DNA from 2 places in the Peribacillus frigoritolerans genome. Region 2 is predicted to be linked to the other one. Evidence: a T-box and tRNA genes for the amino acid it is inferred to sense, from the RefSeq annotation. Region 2 holds a T-box; the other holds one or more tRNA genes.

Region 1 (6,976 bases), 940 kb from region 2:
GCAGGAAATTTGAGAGGAGCTGTCCTTAGTACGAGAGGACCGGGATGGACGCACCGCTGGTGTACCAGTTGTCTTGCCAAAGGCATAGCTGGGTAGCTACGTGCGGACGGGATAAGTGCTGAAAGCATCTAAGCATGAAGCCCCCCTCAAGATGAGATTTCCCATGGCGCAAGCTAGTAAGATCCCTGAAAGATGATCAGGTTGATAGGTCAGAGGTGGAAGCATGGTGACATGTGGAGCTGACTGATACTAATAGATCGAGGACTTAACCAACGCTTTTTAAAAAATGAAATACCTTCTTATTATCTAGTTTTGAAGGAATGAAAATTTCTTCTTGCATTTTCTCAAAAAGACGTTATAATAATATATGTCTTGAAAAATGTTAACATTGTTTGGTGACGATAGCGAAGAGGTCACACCCGTTCCCATTCCGAACACGGCAGTTAAGCTCTTCAGCGCCGATGGTAGTTGGGGGTTTCCCCCTGTGAGAGTAGGACGTCGCCAAGCAGGTTTTATATGGAGGATTAGCTCAGCTGGGAGAGCATCTGCCTTACAAGCAGAGGGTCGGCGGTTCGATCCCGTCATCCTCCACCATTTTACACCTGCCGGTGTAGCTCAACTGGTAGAGCAACTGACTTGTAATCAGTAGGTTGGGGGTTCAAGTCCTCTTGCCGGCACCATTTTAAGATAGTACAAGCACGAGCCATTAGCTCAGTTGGTAGAGCATCTGACTTTTAATCAGAGGGTCGAAGGTTCGAATCCTTCATGGCTCACCATTTTATATGCGGGTGTGGCGGAATTGGCAGACGCACCAGACTTAGGATCTGGCGCCGCAAGGCGTGGGGGTTCAAGTCCCTTCACCCGCATCTTTCATGCGGAAGTAGTTCAGTGGTAGAATACAACCTTGCCAAGGTTGGGGTCGCGGGTTCGAATCCCGTCTTCCGCTCCACTTTTCGTATGTGCCGGGGTGGCGGAACTGGCAGACGCACAGGACTTAAAATCCTGCGGTAGGTGACTACCGTACCGGTTCGATTCCGGTCCTCGGCACCATCATAATATGCGCCCGTAGCTCAATTGGATAGAGCATCTGACTACGAATCAGAAGGTTGTAGGTTCGACTCCCGCCGGGCGCACCATGTTTTTATTGCGGGAAGTAGCTCAGCTTGGTAGAGCACTTGGTTTGGGACCAAGGGGTCGCAGGTTCGAATCCTGTCTTCCCGACCACGTGATTTTTAATGAATGGGGCCTTAGCTCAGCTGGGAGAGCGCCTGCCTTGCACGCAGGAGGTCAGCGGTTCGATCCCGCTAGGCTCCACCATTTTTCAATCAGATACTTATATTATATTGGCGGTGTAGCTCAGCTGGCTAGAGCGTACGGTTCATACCCGTGAGGTCGGGGGTTCGATCCCCTCCGCCGCTACCAATAAATATAAGGACCTTTAGCTCAGCTGGTTAGAGCAGACGGCTCATAACCGTCCGGTCGTAGGTTCGAGTCCTACAAGGTCCACCATATTCATTTTTTAAAAGCCGTGGAGGTATACCCAAGTTCGGCTGAAGGGATCGGTCTTGAAAACCGACAGGGGAGTCAAATCCCGCGGGGGTTCGAATCCCTCTACCTCCTCCATTTTTTTAAAAGCAGCAAGTTGTTTTTAAACAACCTTACATAGAGGAAGCGAAAAAACGATATACACGAAAACTTGATGCAAATCGTTTCATTATTACCGTCGCGGGGTGGAGCAGTCCGGTAGCTCGTCGGGCTCATAACCCGAAGGTCGCAGGTTCAAATCCTGTCCCCGCAATTATTAGGTCCCGTGGTGTAGCGGTTAACATGCCTGCCTGTCACGCAGGAGATCGCGGGTTCGATTCCCGTCGGGACCGCCATTTTTTAAATTTAATACAAATGTGGCTCAGTAGCTCAGTCGGTAGAGCAAAGGACTGAAAATCCTTGTGTCGGCGGTTCGATTCCGTCCTGAGCCACCATATCTTATTACGGCGGTTGTGGCGAAGTGGTTAACGCACCTGATTGTGGTTCAGGCATTCGTGGGTTCGATTCCCATCAGTCGCCCCATTTCGCGGGTGTAGTTTAGTGGTAAAACCTCAGCCTTCCAAGCTGATGATGAGGGTTCGATTCCCTTCACCCGCTCCAAATATGGGCCTATAGCTCAGCTGGTTAGAGCGCACGCCTGATAAGCGTGAGGTCGATGGTTCGAGTCCATTTAGGCCCACCATATTCATATTGTTCCGCAGTAGCTCAGTGGTAGAGCATTCGGCTGTTAACCGAACGGTCGTAGGTTCGAGTCCTACCTGCGGAGCCATGGGGAAGTACTCAAGAGGCTGAAGAGGCGCCCCTGCTAAGGGTGTAGGTCGCGCGAGCGGCGCGAGGGTTCAAATCCCTCCTTCTCCGCCATTTGGCCCGTTGGTCAAGCGGTTAAGACACCGCCCTTTCACGGCGGTAACACGGGTTCGAATCCCGTACGGGTCATAACAAAAAAGGAAGCATACATTCATGTATGCTTCTTTTTTTCATTTCTTTTCATTGATATAACTATCTTTTTGTTTATAAGGAATGTCTCCAAGCTGGGAATCGATATTTTCTTCTTCTAATGTATCTTCATATTCCTTTTGCTTTTTGTTCGGTATGTCCATTCTATTTTTCCCTTCGATATCATTAGCTGCAAATCCTTCATAGTCTTCTGGAAATCCATCCGTTTCATCTTCGGTTTTATAAAGATCATTATAATTGTCATGATCGCCGGTGTAATCAGATGGCGTTTCGGATGTACCGAATTTGGCGACATCACCAAAGCTATCTTCTTTATCCACTATTTCATTTCCATGACGATTTTCAAAATGATCACCCTTGGATGGAATCAGTATTTCCTCTTCCACTGGTCGCTCTTGTGCAGTAGGCCCTTCTGGGGCATGCTCGACACAGTAGAGGGTGCTTGGGATCGCTTCAAGCCTCTCGATGGGGATTTCCCTATTGCAGGTTTTACAATGGCCATACGAACCTTCTTCCAATGCTTTTAATGCTTCCTCGATTTTCTCCATTTCTGATTGTGCATGCTCATCGAGTGCTTGATTCCGTTCCATCTCGAATAATTCGGTTCCTAGGTCAGCAGGATGATTATCATAAGATGATAATTCCCCTACGGATTCCGTCTGGCTTTTATCCAGAACAGATTGTTCATCATTTTGAATTCTACTACTTAACTCATTTTTTTCTTGAAGCAGTTCCTTTTTTAATTTTTGCGTTTGTTGTTTCGTTGCCATATCCTATTCACTCCTTCTAAAGTCCAAATCTCATTTTATATTGGTAGGATGGTTGTATTATCTATTACCCGAATCGGAGTATAGGAAAACAATATGCAACGGAAGATAGAAAAAGGACTGAGCGGATGAGCTCAGTCCTCGGAGATTAGATAAGATAGCTGATGAATAATCCAATGGCCATGAGTAAACCAAAGAAGGTATTCGTTTGGGCCGTCGCTTTCATTGCCGGGACCATCGTGATCGGCTGCGTTTTGCCTACGAAGCCTTTGATTGCGGCCATGGCCTTCGGGATGCTTAAGAAGGCAAGAAGAATCCAGGCCGTTACGCTTCCGGTAAGAACGAGCCCAACAAGCCATAGATAAGAGAAAGCGAACATGATTGCCATGAATGTCAGGGCGTTTTTCCTGCCCATCACTACAGGCATCGTTTTGCGCCCATGAGCCTTATCCCCATCATGGTCACGTAGGTTATTGGATAAGTTGATAAGCCCGACCAAAATCCCACTTGGAATGGCAATTAAGATGGCTGTTGAAGAAACATCACCGGTTTGAATGAAAAAGGCGATCAAGATTATCAAAAAGCCCATGAATAATCCAGAAAAAAGTTCCCCAAATGGTGTATATGAAATGGGCAGGGGACCGCCTGTATAAAGATAGCCGACAAGCATGCAAACCAGTCCTACTGCAGCAAGCCACCAAGATGATGCGGCACAGATATAGATTCCAATTATCAAGGCGATGGCATACATGCCAAGTGCCAAGCTCATGATTAGTTTGGGGGTCATTCCATGACGGACGATCCCGCCGCCGATGCCTACGGATTCCTCCGTATCCAAGCCTCTCTTGAAATCATAGTATTCATTGAATAAATTTGTTGCAGCTTGAATCAGGATACTGGCAATCATCATGGCAGCGAATAGTAACCAATTCACTCCATCTTCCAAAAGTGCAATCACAGTTCCAAGTAAGACTGGGACAAAAGCTGCGGTTAGTGTATGTGGACGAATTAACTCCCACCAAATCTTCCAGGTCCGTTTAAGGGGAAGTCCGTCGTATTCTGTTTGCATTATTTCTCTCCTCAAAATCATTATTGGTTCTCTCGAAATTATAACAAATATTGAAATGTTGCACAAAAGGTTATCCTAATAAAAGCTGGAAAAATGGGTAAGGGTGATAATTGGAATTCCTGGATGATCCATTTCCAAAATCAAGGGTATTTCTCTACATTCGCTAAGATTCATATAATAAGGAAAAAAGCAGGAAAGAATCGTTCGGTAAAGGGGCGTTTTATTGACATGAGGTTCAAGTGAGGTGTATCTTTAAATAGGTTAAAAAGCTTTTAAAATGTACATTTGGGGGGATTTTTTTGGCTATCTCAGAGGAAACTGAACAGTTTCAGGGACTGGCTTCAGCTATACAAAAGGCGAAGGACTTGAATGATCAAGTTCTATTCAGTCATATTAAGAAGATTAAATGCAACAACCCCCTTTCATTTTATCAAGCTGGAAGAGAACGGTACGCGGGTGAACGCTTTTTCTGGGAGGACCCTGCAAAGGAAATAACCATCACCGGTTTAGGCAATGTTAAGAAACTCAAAGCGGCATCGAATGCCGAACGTTATAGAGAAGTCGAAAAGAGCTGGATCAAACTGCAGAATAATGCTGTCAAAACAGGAGTGACCGATGTAGAAGCGACAGGTCCTTTACTGTTTGGGGGCTTTTCTTTTGATTATGAAACTGACAGTACGCTCCTTTGGAATCAGTTCGGGGACAACCTTTTTTATATACCTGCCTTCATGCTGTCAATAGTGGGTAAACAAGCTTACTTAACGACCAACTTACTTTGTTCGCCTGATGATTCAGAAAAACTCTTCATAGATATGATAAATGAACGGGAAGCTTTCCTTTTCGAAAGCTTGGATGGCAATGAATTGGGTGCAAATTCCCTGGTTATGCAGAGGGAAGTCGAACCTGAGGAATGGAAGCGGACGGTCGCAGAGGCTGTTCAGGAAATCAAGATGACAGATCTTGACAAAATCGTTTTGGCAAGGGAGCTTCGACTTGGTTTTGAACGTTCCATCGATTCAGGGAAAGTGCTTGAACAATTGATTGCTGAGCAGCCATTGAGTTATATTTTCAGTTTGGAAGCTGGTGGCGACTGTTTTGTCGGTGCCACCCCTGAACGTTTGATTAAGAAACAGGGAAATGAAGTTTTTTCTACCTGTCTTGCTGGATCGATGGGACGAGGGAAAGATGAACAGGAAGATGTTTGTCTTGGTGAAGAATTGCTTCATGACCAAAAGAATTTACAAGAGCATCAATATGTCGTATCGATGATATCCAATGCCTTTGATTCAGTATGCGAAAAGGTGATGGTCCCGGCCGGACCGACACTTATGAAAAACCGTCATATCCAGCATTTGTACACACCGGTCCGCGGTATATCAAAGGAAGGTGTCACGATTTTTGAATTTGTGGAGAATCTCCACCCAACACCAGCTATGGGCGGACTTCCCAAAGAAAAGGCCGTTGTCCGGATTCGGGAAATGGAAGGTCTGGAACGCGGCTTTTATGCGGGTCCTTTAGGATGGGTGGATACTTATGGAAACGGGGAATTCGCTGTAGGAATACGTTCTGCACTAATACAGAACAATGAGGCATCGCTCTTTGCCGGATGCGGAGTAGTGGAAGATTCGACTCCCGAAAGTGAATACCGGGAAACGGGGATTAAATTCAATCCGATGTTAAGTGCTTTAGGAGGAAATCTTAATGAATGACCGAGATGCATTGACAGCGTATGCTGCTTCATTCGTCGATGAGCTGGCACAAAATGAGGTGAAGCATGTGGTGGTGAGCCCTGGTTCACGATCCACACCCTTGGCTTTGTTGCTGGTGGAACATCCTGATATCGAAATTCATATTAATGTGGATGAGCGTTCGGCTGCTTTTTTTGCCCTTGGTTTGGCTAAGGCCCAAAAAGAACCTGTCGGACTTCTTTGTACGTCAGGTACAGCCGCTGCAAACTATTACCCAGCCGTCATTGAGGCTTTCTATTCAAGAGTGCCGCTTATTGTACTTACCGCTGACCGCCCGCATGAATTGCGTGATGTTGGAGCACCACAGGCGATCGATCAGATACATCTTTACGGGAGACATGTAAAATGGTTTGTCGAAATGGCACTTCCTGAAAGCACGGTTGGGATGATGCGGTATGCCAGAACGGTCGGCGCAAGGGCAGTGGCAACAGCTGCAGCTGAGCCTGCAGGGCCTGTTCATTTGAATTTCCCGCTTCGAGAACCATTGATTCCGGACCTGGAGCAAGCAAAGGAGTGCAGGCAAAATAAAATGACGCCTGCTGTGATGATTGACAGTGGAGAACTGTCACTGTCATCATCACAAATAGAAGCTGTTGTAACTACATTGTCAGAAGCTAAGCAAGGTATGATTGTATGTGGCGAATTACCTCATCCAGAGATGAAGGAAGCCATCGTCGCATTAGCGGAAAAACTTGCTTTTCCGGTACTGGCTGATCCCCTTTCACAGTTAAGGAGCGGAAGTCATGACAAAGCCGTAATCATTGATGCGTACGATACGTTTTTACGCGATGAAACGGCAAAAGCGGCTTTCAGGCCGGAAGTGATCTTGCGATTTGGGGCAATGCCTGTTTCTAAACCGTTATTGTTATTCATGAAAGAACAAAAACAGG
Region 2 (6,976 bases):
ATCCACAGATCATCGAAATTGCCAAACAGATTAAGGATGTAGTGCCATTCAGCCTGCTCACATGCGACAACCCGAAATATAATGCGCTCCAGGCAAAGGGAATGTCACAAGGAAAAATGAAGGCACTCCTCCATAACCAAGCAATCAAGAATCTCATGCAAAAAATCCACCCGGAACAAGCGGAAGCGGTCCTTATTGATCAATTTGCTCAACCAGAGGTATTTTTCAATTACCTTAAAGGGCAAGAACTATTTCAAGCTAATGCCACCTATCTATGCACAAAAGCGGAAGGCATACACCTTGGAGTAGCAGCCGCATCCATCCTGGCCCGATATGCATTCGTCAAACGCTTTGACTTGCTGAGTGAAAAAGCCGGATTCAAAATCCCTAAAGGAGCCGGATTTGCAGTCGATGAAGCGGCCGCAAGATTGATTCACGAAAAAGGAATCGATTCATTACACGAATTCACGAAAACCCATTTTGCCAACACAGAAAAAGCGAAGCGATTATATCAACAGAAATATCATAAATAGAAGAAAGCGGCTGATCTTTTGGAAAAGCCGCCTTTTTCTCGTGAGGTTGCGCGGTTTACTCGTGAATTCGTGACATTTACTCGTGAGTTTACGCCATTTACTCGTGAGTTCACGCTATTTACTCGTGAGTTTGCACCATTTACTCGTGAGTTTGCACCATTTACTCGTGAATGCACCATTTACTCGTGAGTTTGCACCATTTACTCGTGAGTTTACGCCATTTACTCGTGAGTTTGCACCATTTACTCGTGAATTCACGCTATTTACTCGTGAATTCTCGCGTTTTACTCGTGAATTTGCTATTTACTCGTGAGTTTACGCCATTTACTCGTGAGTTTGTACCGTTTACTCGTGAGTTTGCACCATTTACTCGTGAATTCACGCTATTTACTCGTGAATTCTTGCGGTTTTCTCGTGAATTTGCTATTTAGTCGTGAGTTTGCACCATTTACTCGTGAGTTTGCACCATTTACTCGTGAATTCACGCTATTTACTCGTGAGTTTGCACCGTTTTCTCGTGAAATCCAAAAAGACAGCTCCCCAAGATTCAGGGAGCTGTCTTTTTGGTTTTATCCTCTTAGCTCTGCGCCGGCTTTTTCTTTAACGGCTTCAAGCACTTTATCATGTGCTTTTGTAATGTCCTCGTCCGTCAGTGTACGTTCCGGGTCGAAGTATTTCAGTGAGTAGGCAATGGATTTCTTGCCTTCCTCCATTCTTTCACCTTCGTATAAGTCAAAGATGCTTACTTCTTTCAGCAGCTTGCCACCAGCTTCTTCAATAATATCTTGAATGTCCCCGGCTTTCGTAGCTTGATCCACAACAAGCGCTATATCGCGTGTGGTTGATGGATAGCGCGGAATGGTTTGGTACGAAATCGGCGCGACTTCGGCTTCTGCCAATGCTTTTAAGGAAAGTTCGAAAATGTATGTTTCTTTAATATCCAAGTCTTTTTGGACAGTTGGGTGCACTTGGCCGATAAAGCCAATCACTTCACCATTCAATAGTATTTCCGCTGTCCGTCCTGGATGCATGTCGTTGATTTCCGCTTGGCGATAACTGATTTGATCAGCTAATCCAAGTGTGTCGAATAATGCTTCGATCACGCCTTTGGCTACAAAGAAATCCACTGGTTTCTTTTCACCTTGCCATAAATGTGACTCCCATAGGCCTGTGATTGCTCCAGCAATATGTTCTTTTTCTTCAGGCAGTTCTTGTTCGTCACGCTTAAAGAATACCGAACCGATTTCATACAGTGCCAGTGAATCAATTTGGCGAGCATTGTTATATTTCACGACTTCCAGCAATTGAGGCACGATGCTTAAACGCAGCTGGCTCCGTTCTTCACTCATTGGCATTGCTAATCGTATGGATTCTCTTGCTTCCAATGCGAATTGTGACGCTTTTTCCTGGCTTGTCAGTGAATAGGTCACCGCTTGATAAAGGCCTGCGCCTTCAAGTGTACGGCGTGCCTTCCGCCGTTTAATTTGATAGTCAGTCAATTGGCCTGGGGTAGCAGAACCGATTGGCAGTGTAGCGGGAATGTTATCATATCCATATAAACGTGCAGCCTCTTCGACTAAATCAGCTTCAATCGTAATATCGCCACGGCGCGTCGGCACTGTGATCGTGAATGTTTCATTGTCAAGTTCCACTCCGAATTGCAGACGTTTGAAGATTGACTCCACAACTGATACGGTCATGCTTGTGCCAAGAAGGGTGTTGATTTTTTCAAGAGTGATGTTAATGACCGCAGGTTCCATTGTCAATTCGTCAACTTCTGCTGCTCCTTGTAAGACTGTTCCGCCTGCATATTGTGCAATCAATTGTGCTGCACGTTCTCCAGCTTCACGAACACGGGCCGGGTCGACGCCTTTTTCAAAGCGGGCACTGGCTTCACTACGTAATCCATGGTCCTTTGAAGCTTTGCGAACTACTGTACCTGCAAAATATGCACTTTCAATAATGATGTTCGTCGTATCATTTTTCACTTCGGAATCCGCTCCGCCCATCACACCAGCAATCGCAACAGGCTCGCTGCCATTTGTGATCACTAAATGGTCAGGTGTCAAAGTGCGTTCCGCTTCATCCAATGTTACGATTTTTTCAGCATCCTTCGCTCTGCGGATGACGATTTCCTTTGAACCAAAGCGGTCATAATCAAAGGCATGGAGAGGTTGGCCGTATTCAAGTAAAATGTAGTTCGTGATATCCACCACATTATTATGAGGTCGGATACCTGCAGACATCAACCTAGTTTGCATCCAAAGCGGTGAGGGTCCAATCTTAACATCTTTGATGATTTTAGCAATGTATATCGGGTTATCTTCTTTCGCTTCCACTTTGACACTGATATAATCAGTTGCTTTTTCAGCAGCCTCTTCTTTCTCGACTACCGGCCATTTCACTTCCCGGCCTAGAATGGCTCCCACTTCGTATGCAACACCAAGCATACTCAATGCGTCGGAGCGGTTTGGAGTCAGCCCAAGTTCCAGCACTTCATCACTTAAACCAAGTTCCTCCAATGCATCTTTCCCTACTTCCACATCATTAGGGAAGACGAAGATACCTGTCGCATAATCCTTGGAAACAAGCTTGGATTCGAAGCCCAATTCTTGAAGCGAGCAAATCATCCCGTGCGATTCCTCTCCGCGAAGTTTCGCTTTCTTGATTTTGAAATTACCTGGAAGGACTGCGCCAACAGTAGCGACTGCGACTTTTTGGCCTTTATCTACATTCGGTGCTCCACAAATGATCTGAACGGGATTTTCGGCCCCGATATCAACTTGGCATTTATTCAATTTATCCGCATTTGGATGTTGTTCACGTTCTATGACATGCCCGATGACGACCCCTTTTAGCCCTTCACTTTTCTTTTCCACCCCTTCAACTTCAATGCCGCTTTTCGTGATTTTGTCAGCTAGCTCCGTCGCATTGATGCCTGAAAGGTCAACATAATCTTGTAACCATTTATATGAAACAAACATGGTAGGTCCTCCTTTTTAAAATAAAAATTTATGCTTCGTGATGGTTGAATTGTTTTAAGAATCGAACATCATTCGTATAGAAATGACGGATATCGTCCACACCGTACTTCAACATGGCAATCCGTTCCACGCCGATTCCAAATGCGAATCCAGAGTATTTCTTGGAATCGAAGCCAGCCATTTCAAGGACGTTCGGATGAACGATCCCGCCGCCAAGCACTTCGATCCAGCCTGTTTGTTTACATACGCTGCAGCCTTTACCGCCGCAGATTTTACAAGAAATATCCACTTCGACGGAAGGCTCCGTAAATGGGAAGAAACTTGGACGAAGACGGATTTCACGGTCTTGCCCGAATACTTTTTTCGCAAATACGTCTAGCGTTCCTTTCAGGTCGCTCATGCTGATGTTCTCATCGATGACCAAGCCTTCAATTTGCTGGAATTGGTGGGAGTGTGTCGCATCATCGTTATCACGGCGATAAACTTTTCCTGGGCAAATGATTTTAACAGGACCTTGACCTTTATGTTTTTCCATCGTTCTGGCTTGAACAGGTGAAGTGTGCGTACGCATAAGGATTTCATCCGTGATGTAGAAGGAATCCTGCATATCACGTGCCGGATGGCTTTTTGGCAAGTTAAGTGCCTCGAAGTTGTAGTAGTCGCTTTCGACTTCAGGACCTTCCGCAACGGTATAACCCATCCCGATGAATAAGTCTTCGATTTCTTCCACGACACGTGTTAATGGGTGTAGATTCCCCTTGTTTACCGGACGTCCTGGAAGTGTGACGTCAATCGTTTCAGTTGCTAGCTTGGCATTGACTGCCGCAGTTTCAAGCGCTTTTTGTTTCTCCTCGATCTTTGTTGCGATTGCTTCCCGTACATCATTGGCTAGTGCCCCGATTTTCGGGCGTTCTTCGGCAGATAATTTACCCATGCCGCGCAATACCTCAGTGATTGGCCCTTTTTTCCCTAAATAAGCAACACGGACTTCATTCAGTTCTTTTAATTCGGAAGCGGCGGCAACTTTTTGCAACGCTTCTTCCTGCAGTTCTAGTAAACGTTCCTGCATCATGTCTTCCTCCTTTATTTTCCTTTTGTAAAAATGAACACAAAAAAACCCCGATCCCTAAAGGGACGAGGTTTATGTATCGCGGTACCACCCTTATTAGTGCACAAACAAAAAAGCTTCTGCACTCACTTCATTAAAAATAACGGCTCTTCACCGGAACATTTTTCGGACAATCTGTCTTCCCAATGCCAACTCGAAAGGTGAATTCACTTAAGCAATGCCATAAAAATGCTTTCAGTCAAGGCATTTTCTCCCTGGATATGGTTAACTAAAGCTACTACTCTTTGTCATCGTTGTTTTCATTATAAAATTCTGTTTTATTATATTATAATTCTTCGGCCGTTTCAAATCGATTTTCGTAAATGGTACATTAAAATCCCGGCAGCGATACCCACATTCAATGATTCGCTTTTTCCGTAGATGGGAATATAGAGGTTTTTAGTCGTTTTCTCCAGTAATTCCTTCGATACTCCTTGGCCTTCATTACCGACCAGCAGGGCAAACCGGGAAGACTTTTCCACTTCCTCAAATGGCGATGCGCCTTCTAATGCCGTGCCATAAACCGGTGTGCCGCTTTGCTTCAGCTCATCGATGATTTCGGAAAGGTTCCCTTTAATGACAGGCATATGAAAGAGGCTTCCTTGCGTCGAACGGACCACTTTAGGATTATACAAATCAGCACACCCTTCGCCAAGTATCACCGCATCGATTCCAGCTGCATCCGCTGTCCTGATCATCGTTCCAATATTACCCGGATCTTGAACGGCATCGATCAACAATAGCTTATCCGGATTGATGGACGCCATGCTCGTTGATTTCTGCTCACAAACCGCAGCAATTCCCTGCGGGGCTTCGGTATCGCATATCGCCTTCATAATATCATTTTTCACATAAATGAGTTCTGTGCCTTCCACCTTAAAATGGGCAGGCATTTCAGTTTCTTCATTTATGATCACTTCCAAGACGATTTCTTCTTTTAAGGCTTCTTCAACTAGGTGAAAACCCTCGATTAAATATTTACCTGTTTTATCGCGTTCTTTTTTGGTCAAAAGTTTTTTCCATTGCTTAACTTGCGGGTTTTTTACGGATTCTATATATTTCAAGGGTAAACGCTCCTTTAACTTCACACTGATTTTCCTATTATAACGCAATTCACATACATATTGCATGCGAGTTTGTGAAATGCTATTAATGTCAGTCATTATGTGTTAGAGGAGGAATAATTATGAATTTAAACTTACGTAATGCGATCATCCAAAATGTATCTGGAAATTCGCAAGAGCAGCTGGAAGACACGATTGTCGATGCCATACAAAATGGCGAAGAAAAAATGCTTCCTGGATTGGGAGTATTATTCGAGGTCATCTGGCAAAATTCATCCGAGCAGGAAAAACAGGAAATGATTACTGCCCTTGAATCAGGATTAAAAAAATAACAGCCTTCAGAGGCTGTTATTTTTTTAATTTCGCTTCGCCAGCCTTAAGTTCTTCGATGGAGACTTCTTCATCAAGCAGCAAGATGAATTTTTTAGAGCCCACTTCTTCAAGCATCGCTTTTGTCTCATCATAAGAGTAGCCATATTTCGTGAAAAAGCTGCGTAAATCTCCAGATCCTTCATCTGTGAAGTAGTGGAAGATTTTTAAAAAAAGAGTGTCCTCCTTATCCTGATTGGCGATGATCAATATATCCGTATGTTCATTTCCAAGCTGCACATGATTTTTTATATCAGCTGCCACTGTCATTTGGGTGCCAGATACGCCTTTTGCTTTTAAGTCTGAAATTGCAGCAAGTAGTTCCGGATTAGAGTCAAAAACACCATATACGTTTTTTTCCATGTTTCTCCCCCTCCTTGTTACTTTACTTAAAATAAAATTCCTTTGTCATTATACCTTGCAGCTTTATCAATAAACAAGCAAATAGTCTATGGAGACGAACAAGGGAACCCTCTGCCTAAAGGGTTTTTATAAAAATAACAGCCTGTAGCTAACTCTAAGAAAATCGAGTTTGCCTGCAGTTTTATTAAAAAACGCTGCAGTTGATTTCAGAATCCGCCCCCTTTCCGCCGACTGTCTGCCAAGCCACATCAAAGCAAGCGGCTGCGGTGGCTCGGCTAGCCAGTAATTCGTCAGGAGGGTCGCACATTTCTTCAATCCAATAACGACTACAGTAAAAAAACAAACAAAAACAGCCTTATGCAGGCTGTTCTTGTTGCGTATTACAGATTGTCGGTATTGATTCGATTTTTGATGTATTCATCTTGTAAGCCTTCCTCTTGCTGTCCGCTGGCTGTCGGGCTCAGGGTCCGATCCAGTGATCCTTGAGCATCAAGGGCTTTGTCAGTATCGGCAGAAAACGGGTCTGCATGAGGGTCGCTAGCCAGTGTCCCTTCC

The links. The T-box of region 2 lies ahead of pheS (phenylalanine--tRNA ligase subunit alpha). A T-box ahead of a tRNA ligase gene usually reads a tRNA of that ligase, here a tRNA-Phe.
Region 1: it has a tRNA-Phe gene. The T-box ahead of pheS (phenylalanine--tRNA ligase subunit alpha) is inferred to sense a tRNA for this amino acid. The anticodon was not compared.

The regions. Positions count from the first base shown of each region.
Region 1 covers NZ_CP158190.1:4,948,262-4,955,237, reverse strand. Annotated here, with positions in the region: rRNA gene ABOA58_RS24550 (23S ribosomal RNA) at 1-273, shown strand, start outside; rRNA gene rrf (5S ribosomal RNA) at 392-507, shown strand; tRNA gene ABOA58_RS24540 (tRNA-Val) at 519-594, shown strand; tRNA gene ABOA58_RS24535 (tRNA-Thr) at 605-680, shown strand; tRNA gene ABOA58_RS24530 (tRNA-Lys) at 701-776, shown strand; tRNA gene ABOA58_RS24525 (tRNA-Leu) at 785-866, shown strand; tRNA gene ABOA58_RS24520 (tRNA-Gly) at 875-949, shown strand; tRNA gene ABOA58_RS24515 (tRNA-Leu) at 962-1,050, shown strand; tRNA gene ABOA58_RS24510 (tRNA-Arg) at 1,060-1,136, shown strand; tRNA gene ABOA58_RS24505 (tRNA-Pro) at 1,148-1,224, shown strand; tRNA gene ABOA58_RS24500 (tRNA-Ala) at 1,242-1,317, shown strand; tRNA gene ABOA58_RS24495 (tRNA-Met) at 1,346-1,422, shown strand; tRNA gene ABOA58_RS24490 (tRNA-Ile) at 1,433-1,509, shown strand; tRNA gene ABOA58_RS24485 (tRNA-Ser) at 1,531-1,623, shown strand; tRNA gene ABOA58_RS24480 (tRNA-Met) at 1,725-1,798, shown strand; tRNA gene ABOA58_RS24475 (tRNA-Asp) at 1,805-1,880, shown strand; tRNA gene ABOA58_RS24470 (tRNA-Phe) at 1,904-1,979, shown strand; tRNA gene ABOA58_RS24465 (tRNA-His) at 1,992-2,067, shown strand; tRNA gene ABOA58_RS24460 (tRNA-Gly) at 2,072-2,145, shown strand; tRNA gene ABOA58_RS24455 (tRNA-Ile) at 2,151-2,227, shown strand; tRNA gene ABOA58_RS24450 (tRNA-Asn) at 2,240-2,314, shown strand; tRNA gene ABOA58_RS24445 (tRNA-Ser) at 2,316-2,406, shown strand; tRNA gene ABOA58_RS24440 (tRNA-Glu) at 2,410-2,481, shown strand; gene ABOA58_RS24435 (TraR/DksA C4-type zinc finger protein) at 2,523-3,272, opposite strand; gene ABOA58_RS24430 (1,4-dihydroxy-2-naphthoate polyprenyltransferase) at 3,418-4,338, opposite strand; gene ABOA58_RS24425 (isochorismate synthase) at 4,638-6,047, shown strand; gene menD (2-succinyl-5-enolpyruvyl-6-hydroxy-3-cyclohexene-1-carboxylic-acid synthase) at 6,040-6,976, shown strand, end outside.
Region 2 covers NZ_CP158190.1:4,010,010-4,016,985, forward strand. Annotated here, with positions in the region: gene rnhC (ribonuclease HIII) at 1-533, shown strand, start outside; gene pheT (phenylalanine--tRNA ligase subunit beta) at 1,103-3,517, opposite strand; gene pheS (phenylalanine--tRNA ligase subunit alpha) at 3,546-4,586, opposite strand; T-box leader at 4,645-4,886, opposite strand; gene ABOA58_RS19655 (TrmH family RNA methyltransferase) at 4,931-5,689, opposite strand; gene sspI (small acid-soluble spore protein SspI) at 5,812-6,021, shown strand; gene ABOA58_RS19665 (general stress protein) at 6,038-6,421, opposite strand; gene ABOA58_RS19670 (general stress protein) at 6,802-6,976, opposite strand, start outside.